One region of the Streptomyces sp. CA-179760 genome, then DNA from elsewhere that is predicted to be linked to it. Evidence: riboswitches for the same ligand, from Rfam matches in the RefSeq annotation. Region 1 holds a riboswitch; the other holds the start of a gene.

Region 1 (4,690 bases):
GCCCTTCTCGCCGCGCACCAGCACACCGCCGACCGCCGGTGACACGGCGTTCAGCAGCAGCGCGAGCCGCAGATCGTCCTGGCCGACCACGGCCGTGAACGGAAAGGGGGTGGTCACTTTTCGTCGTCCTCCAAGTCGCCTTCGAGTTGCGGATGGATGTCGGGTCGAGGATGGATCAGGCAGCCGTCCCAGCGTCTCAGGTGGCTCGCGGTCGCCGTGCCGGCGGTCCGCGCCACCGCCACGGTCCTCATGTGGGCGCTCCCGGCGGGACGAAGGGCAGCCCCGACGGCGCGCCGGACTCGATGAGCCGCCACAACGCGTCCGTGTCCGCGTGCTGTTCGATCAGGTCGCCGAGCCGGTCGAGCTGCTCCTCGCGCAGCGCCGCGAACGAGGTGTCCGGCGCCGGTACGAAGCGGCGGCCGGCGGCGGCCGCCACCTCGCGCAGGAAGGCACGCCGAAATCCGTCCGACTCCAGAGAGCCGTGCCAGTGCGTGCCCCAGGCCTGGCCGACCCGGCAGCCGTCCAGGAAGGGAGTGCCACCGGTGACGTCGGCGACCCCGTGGTGGATCTCGTAGCCCTCGACGTGCTCCCCGAGGGCCTCGCCCGCCGGCCGGGTGAGGGTCTTCTCCCGGGCGAACCGCACCCGCACGGGCAGGACCCCGAGCCCGTCGACCTCGCCCCTTCGGCTTTCGACGTCGTCCTCGATGTGCTCGCCGAGGATCTGGAAGCCGCCGCAGATGCCGAGGACCGGCCGCTGTTCGGCGGCCCTGCGCACGAGCGCGTCGGCCAGCCCGCGCTCCCTCAGCCACTCCAGGGCACGGACGGTCCCCCGGGTCCCCGGCACGATGACGAGGTCCGCGTCGGCCAGCTCCTCCGGCCGGTCCACGAACCGCACGACGACACCGGGTTCGGCGGCCAGCGCGTCGACATCCGTGAAGTTGGACATGAGAGGGACCGCGCAGACGGCGACGCGCAGCACGTCCTCGCCGACGGGCGGGGAGACGACGGACTCCCGGACCGTCCCCCGCAGGGAGACGCGCAGCCCGTCCTCCTCGTCGATCCCGAGCCCGTGCCGGAAGGGCAGAACGCCGTAGGTGTGCCGCCCGGTGAGGCCGTGCAGCATGTCGAGCCCCGGCTCCAGCAGGGAGACGTCCCCGCGGAACTTGTTCACGAGGAACCCGGCGACACACTCCTGGTCCTCGCGCGACAGCAGGGCGACGGTCCCGAAGAACGAGGCGAAGACCCCGCCCCGGTCGATGTCGCCGACGACGACCACGGGCAGACCGGCGTTGCGGGCGATCCCCATGTTGACGATGTCCGTCCGCCGCAGATTGATCTCGGCGGGAGAACCGGCCCCCTCACAGATCACCGCGTCATACGTGCCCCGCAGTCGCTCAAGGCAGTCCAGCACCGTCCCGAGCAGCTTCTGCTGCCGTCCGCCGTGATACCCGCGCGCACTGAGCTCGCCGACCGGCCTGCCCAGCAGCACGACCTGACTGCTCTGCTCGCCACCGGGCTTGAGCAGCACGGGATTCATCAGCGCGGTCGGCTCCACGCGGCACGCCTGCGCCTGCATGGCCTGCGCCCGCCCGATCTCGGCGCCCTCCCGTGTCACGAACGAATTCAGGGACATGTTCTGCGCCTTGAACGGCGCGACCTTGACGCCCTGCCGCACCAGCCACCGGCAGATTCCGGCGGTCACGACGCTCTTGCCCGCGTCGGAGGTGGTACCGGCGACGAGAAGCCCACCGCCCGTCATGACGTACGCCCCTTCACGATGTGGCGCGCGGCGACACAGACGCCGAGCGCGAGCCAGCCGACGCGCCTGGACAGCCGTACGGCCCGTTCGATGTCCCGGGTACCGACGCCGCGCCCCGCGCCGTTGAGGACGGGCCGGTGCTCCACGCGCCCGCCGTAGGCCAGGGTCCCGCCGAGCCGCACCCCGAGCGCCCCCGCGAACGAGGCCTCCACGGGCCCGGCGTTGGGACTCGGATGCTTGGTGGCATCGGCACGCCAGGCAGCCACGGCTCCCCGGGGATCGGCCCCGGCCACGGCCGCGAGCACGGCGGTCAGCCGAGCCCCCGGCCACCCCACGACATCGTCCAGCCGCGCGGAGGCCCACCCGTAGCGCCGGTACCGGGCCGACTGGTGCCCGACCATGGCGTCGAGGGTGTTGACGGCCCGGAACCCGAGAAGCCCCGGCACACCGCCGATCGCCCCCCACACGAGCGCTCCCACGACCGCGTCGGAGGTGTTCTCCGCGACGGACTCGACGACGGCCCGGGCGATCCCGTCGGCGTCCAGTGCCTGCGGATCCCGTCCGCACAGATGCGGCAGCCGCGCACGGGCCGCTTCGACGTCCCCGGCCTCCAGGGCGCGCCCGATGGCCAGCGCCTCCCGCGCGAGCGAAGTCCCCCCGACGACGGCCCAGGTGGCCGCACCGGTCACCACGACGGAAGCGGCATCGGACGTACGCACGGCACGCGCGGCGACGGCCCCCAGCGCGACAGCCCCGCCCGCACACACCACGGTGTGCAGCGCGCCCCATCCCCGGTGGTCCCGCCACAACACCCGTTCCACCGCGCCCGCGGCCCGCCCGAACGCGGCGACCGGATGCCCCCGGCGAGGATCGCCGAGCAGCAGATCACCGATCAGACCGGCGGCGGCACCGTACGCGTGGATGCGACCGGCACTCATGGGCTCAGCCGGCCGCGGGGGCGGGCAACGGCGGGGTACAGACCCTGAATCGGCAGCCGAACATGGCGATATGTCCTCACTCAGGGTGTCCACGCCCTGGTTCGACGAGACCGGCGGGGAGAGTTCCTGGCTCCCGGTGAGTGCTACCCCGGTGACAGTGGCGGGACCGCGCCGGACTTTCACCGGCTTCCTCTCCTGCCGCCGCATTGGCCCCGGCAGTCCACCACGGCCGCGAACAGCCGTCAACTTGCCGTTGACCTGCGAGGGGAGAGTGTGGACAAGCCCACACCGCCTGCCTGGCAGGGGGTGCTGACGGCCGCCCCGCACACGGCAACCGGGCGGCCCGGGGCCGAAGCCCCGTGCCGCCCGGTGACAGACGATCGCGGTCAGGCCACGATCAGATAGATCCCGTACCCGACAGCCGCCGCACACCCCGCGAAGCACGCGTACGCACCCGTCACCGCGAGCCCCGCGGACCCGCCCGCCGCCACCGCTCGTTCGCGGCGCGACAGGCCGGTGATGCCGAGGGTGAACAGGCCGACGAGGGTCACGGTGGCCACGAGGCTGACACCGAAGACGGAGCCGAGGGTCGCCCAGTCGATCTTCATCTCAGAGATTCTTCCTTGTCACCGGGTGGGCGGGATCAGACCGGGGTGGTCGTGGTGGAGGGTTCCCGTTCGGCCTGGGCCTGGGCCGGGATCGTGGCGGCCAGTTCCTCGGACGGGCCCGCCGGAGGCGGCGTCACCGCGGCGATCGCGGTGGTCACGACACCCGCCGGCTCCTCGTCGACCTCGTTGACGTTCGTGTGGTCGACGACCTCGCGGCGCGACAGCTTCCAGATCACCGCGCTGGAGACGACCAGGAAGACCGCCACGACCGCCGTGCCCCAGCTCCCGAAGCCGGTCACGTACTCGGCGAGCGCACCCACCAGGGCCGCCGCCGGCAGCGTCAGACCCCAGGCGACGAACATCCGCGTCGCCGTCGACCAGCGGACCACGCCGCCCTTGCGGCCGAGCCCCGCGCCCATCACCGCGCCGGACACGGAGTGGGTGGTGGAGAGGGAGAAGCCGAGGTGCGAGGAGGCCAGGATGACCGTCGCCGCGCTGGTCTGGGCGGCGAAGCCCTGCTGCGGCTGGAGGTCGGTCAGGCCCTTGCCCATGGTGCGGATGATGCGCCAGCCGCCGAGGTAGGTGCCGAGCGCGATGGCGATACCCGCCGAGAGGATGACCCACATGGGCGGGTCGGAGTCGGGGGCGACGGCGCCGCCGGCGACCAGGGCGAGGGTGATGACACCCATCGTCTTCTGGGCGTCGTTGGTGCCGTGGGCCAGCGAGACCAGGCCCGCGGAGGCGATCTGGCCGGCCCGGTAGCCCTTCTTGGAGCCCTCGCCGTCGGCCTTCTTGCCGAGCGAGTACGTCAGCCGGGTGGCGAGCAGCGCCGCGATGCCCGCGACCAGCGGGGCGGCGATCGCCGGGATCAGCACCTTGGTGACCAGGACGTCACCGTGCACCGCGCCGACGCCCGCCGAGGCGATCGTGGCGCCGATCAGGCCGCCCATCAGGGCGTGCGACGAACTGGACGGCAGACCGACGAGCCAGGTCAGCAGGTTCCAGAGGATCGCTCCGACCAGGGCGGCGAAGATGACCTCGGGACGGATTCCGGCCTCGTCGACGAGGCCTTTGGAGATCGTGTTCGCGACTTCGACGGACAGGAAGGCGCCGACCAGGTTGAGGACCGCGGACATGGCCACCGCGATCTTCGGTCTCATGGCGCCCGTGGAAATGGTCGTGGCCATCGCGTTCGCGGTGTCGTGGAAACCGTTCGTGAAATCGAACGCGAGTGCGGTTACCACCACAATCGCGAGGATCAGCGAGAAGCTTTCCATTTACCCAGGCAATCGTTCGGCGTCGTTGGCGGGACGAACGTAGGTAACCCGAGTGAACGGAAGATGAACTGGGAGGGGCGCAGGGGTGTCGGCAACAGAGGGTCGTCA
Region 2 (4,690 bases), 630 kb from region 1:
GCGCGTAACCGGCCAGAGGGCTCTCGTCACCCGTGGTCAGGCGGGCCACCAGGGCGTCGCCGAGCAGGAAGGCGTCGTGCAGGGCGAGGTTCATGCCCTTGGCCGCGATGGGGGCGACCAGATGGGCCGCGTCGCCCGCGAGGTGGAGCCGGCCGTGCACCATCGGCTCGACCACGTAGTCGTGCATGTCCAGCACGCGCTTCTCGATCAGCCGCCCCTCCGTCAGCGGCGGCACGCCGGCCGCCCCGAGCCGCTGCCGCAGCTCCGCCCAGACGCGCTCGTGCGGCCAGTTCTCCGGGTCGTCACCCGGCGGGCACTGGAGGTAATAGCGGGTCACCTCCGGGCTGCGGGGCATCTGCCCCGCGAAGCCGTTCTCGTGGCAGCCGAACAGCACGCAGTCGGCGGACGGCGGCGCCTCGGCGAGCAGCGCCAGCCAGCCGATGCCGTAGTCGTGCCGCGCGACCCGGACCCGATCCGGCGGCAGCGACGCCCTCGTCACTCCGCGCGCCCCGTCGCAGCCGGCCACGAAGTCGCAGTGCACGACCCGCTGTTCACCCGTGTCGGGGCAGGTGTACGACACGGACGGCCGGTCGGTGTCGAGGTCGTGCAGCTCCACGTCGCGGACCCCGAAGCGGATCTCCCCGCCGCGCACGTCGGCGTACTCGCGCACCAGGTCCGTCACCAGCAACGGCTGCGGGTAGACGAAGTGGTGACTGCCCGTCATCTCGCCGTAGTGGAACCGGTACCGCTCTCCGTCGAAGCGGAACTCGCACGCGGTGTGCAGCTCCGCGCGGTCCAGCAGCCTCCGGGCGAGGCCCCGTTTCTCCAGTCCCCGTACTGCCCACTCCTCGATGATCCCGGCCCTGGGCCGCTGTTCGATGAACTCCCGGGTCTCGGTCTCCAGCACCAGACAGTCCACGGAGGCGGCCCGCAGGATGTTGCCGATGGTCAGCCCGGCGGGACCGGCGCCCACGACGACGACCGGGAAACGGCGGGGGGAATCTGAGTCCGCGGGCGGGGAGGCGTGGGTCATGCGCTCATTATGGGAGCGGGGGCGTCGGACGTGAACGTCACCCGACCCGCGGGATCTCGATCGCGGGACAGCGGTCCATCACCATCTCCAGGCCCGCGGCCCGGGTGCGGTCGTGCGCCGGCTCGTCGACGACGCCGAGCTGGAACCACACCGCCCCCGCGCCCTTGGCGACCGCCTCGTCCGCGACCGCACCGGCGAGGTCGCTGTTCACGAACACGTCCACGACGTCCACGTCGAAGGGGATGTCCGCCAGACTCGCGTACCCCTGCTCGCCGTGCACGGTCTCCGCCTTGGGGTGCACGGGCACGACGCGTTTGCCGTACCGCTGGAGCACCGCGGCGACGCCGTACGCCGCGCGCTGCCGGTTCGACGACAGGCCGACCACGGCCCAGGTGTCGCCGAGCTCGGTGAGGATCCTGCGGACCGTTGCGTCGTCGCCGTACACCGGCGGCCTCCTCGGGAGTCGTGGAAGAGCTGCTGTCCGGCCAACGACGCGGGGCGCGGGGTGATTCCCCGATGGCCACCGTGATAGCTTGCCGAGGCCAGTCGAACCCATGTACGTGGGTCAGGGAATCCGGTGCGAATCCGGAACTGACGCGCAGCGGTGAGGGGGACGGGCGGGGCCGCGGCCACTGAACGGCTCGATGTCGTACGGGAAGGCGCCCCGCACCGGGTGAACCCGAGTCCGAAGACCTGCTGGCAGCCCCCGCGGCCGGCCGGCGGTGGGGGAGCACCGTACGACCGGGCTCCGCGATCGGGCCCTCGACGTCTGAGGACTGGTTTCCTTGCCCCTCGCCCGACCTGCCCGCGCCGCCGTCCTGCTCGCGGCCGGCTCCCTGCTCATGACCGGCTGCGGGGGCTCGAAGCCCACCACCACGAAAGCCGTCGTCACGCTCGACAACGGTGGCCGGAAGGTCCGAGTCGACAAGGCGCCCCGGCACGCCGTCTCCCTCAACCAGGGCACCACCGAGATCCTGCTCTCCCTCGGCCTCGCCGACCGAATGGCGGGCACGGCCACCTGGACCGACCCCGTGATGAAGGGGCTGGAGAAGGCCAACGCGAAGGTGCCGCGCATCGCCGAGAACAACCCCTCCTTCGAGCGCGTCCTTGACTCCGAGCCCGACTTCGTCGCCGCGTCCTTCGTCTCCACCCTCGGCAAGGGCGGCGTCGCCACCCGCGACCAGTTCGAGAAGCTCGGCGTGCCCACGTACGTCTCCCCGTCCGACTGCGCCGGCAAGGACAACTCGGGCGGCGGTGACGGCAAGCGCGACAAGGCGCTGGGCATCGACGCCGTCTACGGCGAGGTGCGGGACCTCGCCACCGTGTTCGGAGTGAAGGACCGCGGCGACAAGCTCGTGGCCTCCCTCCAGCAGCGGATGAAGAAGGCCGCGCGGGGCGTCGACGCCTCCGGCGTCTCACTGTTGTACTGGTTCGCCAACTCCGAGTCGCCCTACCTGGCCGGCTGCTGCGGAGCGCCCGGCATCATGACCCGCGCCCTCGGCGCGAAGAACGTCTTCGACGACACCCACGAGGAGTGGCCCCAGGTCAACTGGGAGACGGTCGCCGACCGTAACCCCGACGTCCTCGTCATCGGTGACCTGACCCGCGACTCGGAGACCGCCGAGTCGGCGAAGCGTAAGATCGCCTTCCTGGAGTCCAACCCGGTCACCAAGAACATGGACGCGGTCAAGCACAAGCGGTATGTGCTGCTCAGTGGGCAGGCCATGAACCCGACCATCCGCACGGTCGAGGGTGTGGAGAAGGTCGCGGCCGGACTGCGTGAGTTCGGGCTCGTGAAGTGACCCTCCGCGGACCGGCCCTCGGCCTTGGGGGTGCCTTGCTGCTGGTGGTCTCCGTGGCCCTGGCGATCACCATCGGACCGGCCGACCTCCGGGTCGGGGACGTGTGGTCCGTCGTCGCGTCCCACCTCGGGATCGGAAGCTCAGACCTGACGCCGATCCGGGACGGGATCGTCTGGCAGCTGCGGCTGCCGCGCACCCTGCTCGCGGCCGTGTGCGGGGCGGGACTCGCCGTGTGCGGGGCGGTGATGCAGTCGCTGCTGCGCAACCCGCTCGCCGATCCGTTCGTGCTCGGGGTGTCCTCGGGCGCCTCCACCGGCGCGGTCGTCATCGTCGTGCTGGGCGTGGGCGGCGGTGCCGTCTCGGTGTCCGCGGGCGCGTTCCTCGGCGCCCTGGTCTCCTTCGCCCTGGTCCTGCTGCTCAGTCACACCCTCGGCGACACGACCGACCGGGTCGTCCTCGCGGGCGTCGCCGCCATGCAGCTCTTCTCCGCGCTCACCTCCTTCGTGGTGCTGACCGCCGCCGACGCCGAGACGACCCGGGGCGTGCTGTTCTGGCTCCTGGGCTCACTCGGCGGGGCCGGCTGGACCGACGTATGGCTGTGCTTCGCCGTCCTGGCCGTGGCGCTGGTGGTGTGCCTGTCATACGCCCGTACCCTCGACGCCTTCTCCTTCGGGCAGGACGCGGCGGCCGCGCTCGGGGTGTCCGTGGCCCGCACCCGCCTGGTGCTGCTGTGCGTCACGGCCCTGCTCACGGCCGCCCTGGTCAGCTCCGCCGGGGCGATCGGCTTCGTCGGGCTGGTCCTGCCGCACGCCGCCCGGGCGCTGACCGGACCCGGGCACGCCCGGCTGCTGCCGGTCACCGCCCTCGCCGGCGCGGTGTTCCTGGTCTGGGTCGACACCCTGGCCCGGACGGTCCTGGATCCGCAGGAGGTGCCGGTGGGGGTCGTGACATCGCTGATCGGGGTGCCGGCGTTCGTGGCGGTGCTCTACCGGACGCGGAGGGTGCGGTGACCGGGACACAGACCGGTGAGACGGAAACGCCGGTGAGAGCCGGGCTCCGGGCCGACCGGGTCAGCCGCCGTACCGACGGACGCCTCATCCTCGACGGCGTCGCCCTCGCGCCCGAACCCGGCTCCACCGTCGGCGTCCTCGGCCCCAACGGCTCCGGCAAGTCCACGCTGCTGCGGCTGCTGGCCGGGCTGCTCACACCGACCGCCGGAGTCGTCACCCTCGACGGCACCCCGCTGGGCGACCTGCCCCGCCGCACCGTCGCCCGCCGCCTCGCCATGGTCGAGCAACAGGCCGACACACAGGTCGAGCTGACGGTTCTGGACGTCGTACGGCTGGGCCGGGTCCCGCACCGCCGGGCCTGGACACCCGCCTCGGCGGACGACGAGCGGGCGATCCACGCCGCCCTGGAGCGCACCGGCCTCGCGGCCCGGGCCGCCCAGCCCTGGCACACTCTCTCCGGCGGCGAACGCCAGCGGGTGCAGATCGCCCGCGCGCTCGCGCAGGAACCCCGGGAGCTCCTCCTGGACGAGCCCACCAACCACCTCGACGTCCATCACCAGCTGGACCTGCTCGCCCTGGTCACGGGTCTGCCGGTCACCACCGTCGTCGCGCTGCACGACCTCAATCTCGCGGCGATGTACTGCGACCGGGTCGTCGTCCTGCGCGGGGGGACGGTCGTGGCGGGCGGCGCTCCGGGGGACGTCCTGACCGAGGAGCTCATCGCGGAGGTGTACGGGGTGCGGGCCGCCGTCAGCCGTGAAGGGCCCGAGCAGCGGCCTCACGTGCGCTTTCTGGGCACGCTGGCCTGAGGCCCCTGGTCCGGGTGGCGGGGCTGCCATGGGTGG

The links. A riboswitch is a leader RNA that binds a small molecule or an ion and turns the genes downstream of it on or off. The one in region 1 is predicted to bind cobalamin.
Region 2: it holds a riboswitch for cobalamin, as region 1 does, so the genes downstream of both, ACQEV8_RS07065 (ABC transporter substrate-binding protein) here and ACQEV8_RS10045 (cobalamin biosynthesis protein) in region 1, are expected to answer to the same signal.

What each region holds. Positions count from the first base shown of each region.
Region 1 covers NZ_JBNJLZ010000001.1:2,247,250-2,251,939, reverse strand. Annotated here, with positions in the region: gene ACQEV8_RS10055 (putative cobaltochelatase) at 1-117, opposite strand, end outside; gene ACQEV8_RS10050 (cobyric acid synthase) at 248-1,759, opposite strand; gene ACQEV8_RS10045 (cobalamin biosynthesis protein) at 1,756-2,697, opposite strand; cobalamin riboswitch at 2,798-2,937, opposite strand; gene ACQEV8_RS10040 (hypothetical protein) at 3,084-3,305, opposite strand; gene ACQEV8_RS10035 (anion permease) at 3,341-4,582, opposite strand.
Region 2 covers NZ_JBNJLZ010000001.1:1,612,470-1,617,159, reverse strand. Annotated here, with positions in the region: gene ACQEV8_RS07075 (4-hydroxybenzoate 3-monooxygenase) at 1-1,033, opposite strand, end outside; gene ACQEV8_RS07070 (CoA-binding protein) at 1,071-1,478, opposite strand; cobalamin riboswitch at 1,560-1,748, shown strand; gene ACQEV8_RS07065 (ABC transporter substrate-binding protein) at 1,819-2,835, shown strand; gene ACQEV8_RS07060 (FecCD family ABC transporter permease) at 2,832-3,845, shown strand; gene ACQEV8_RS07055 (ABC transporter ATP-binding protein) at 3,842-4,654, shown strand.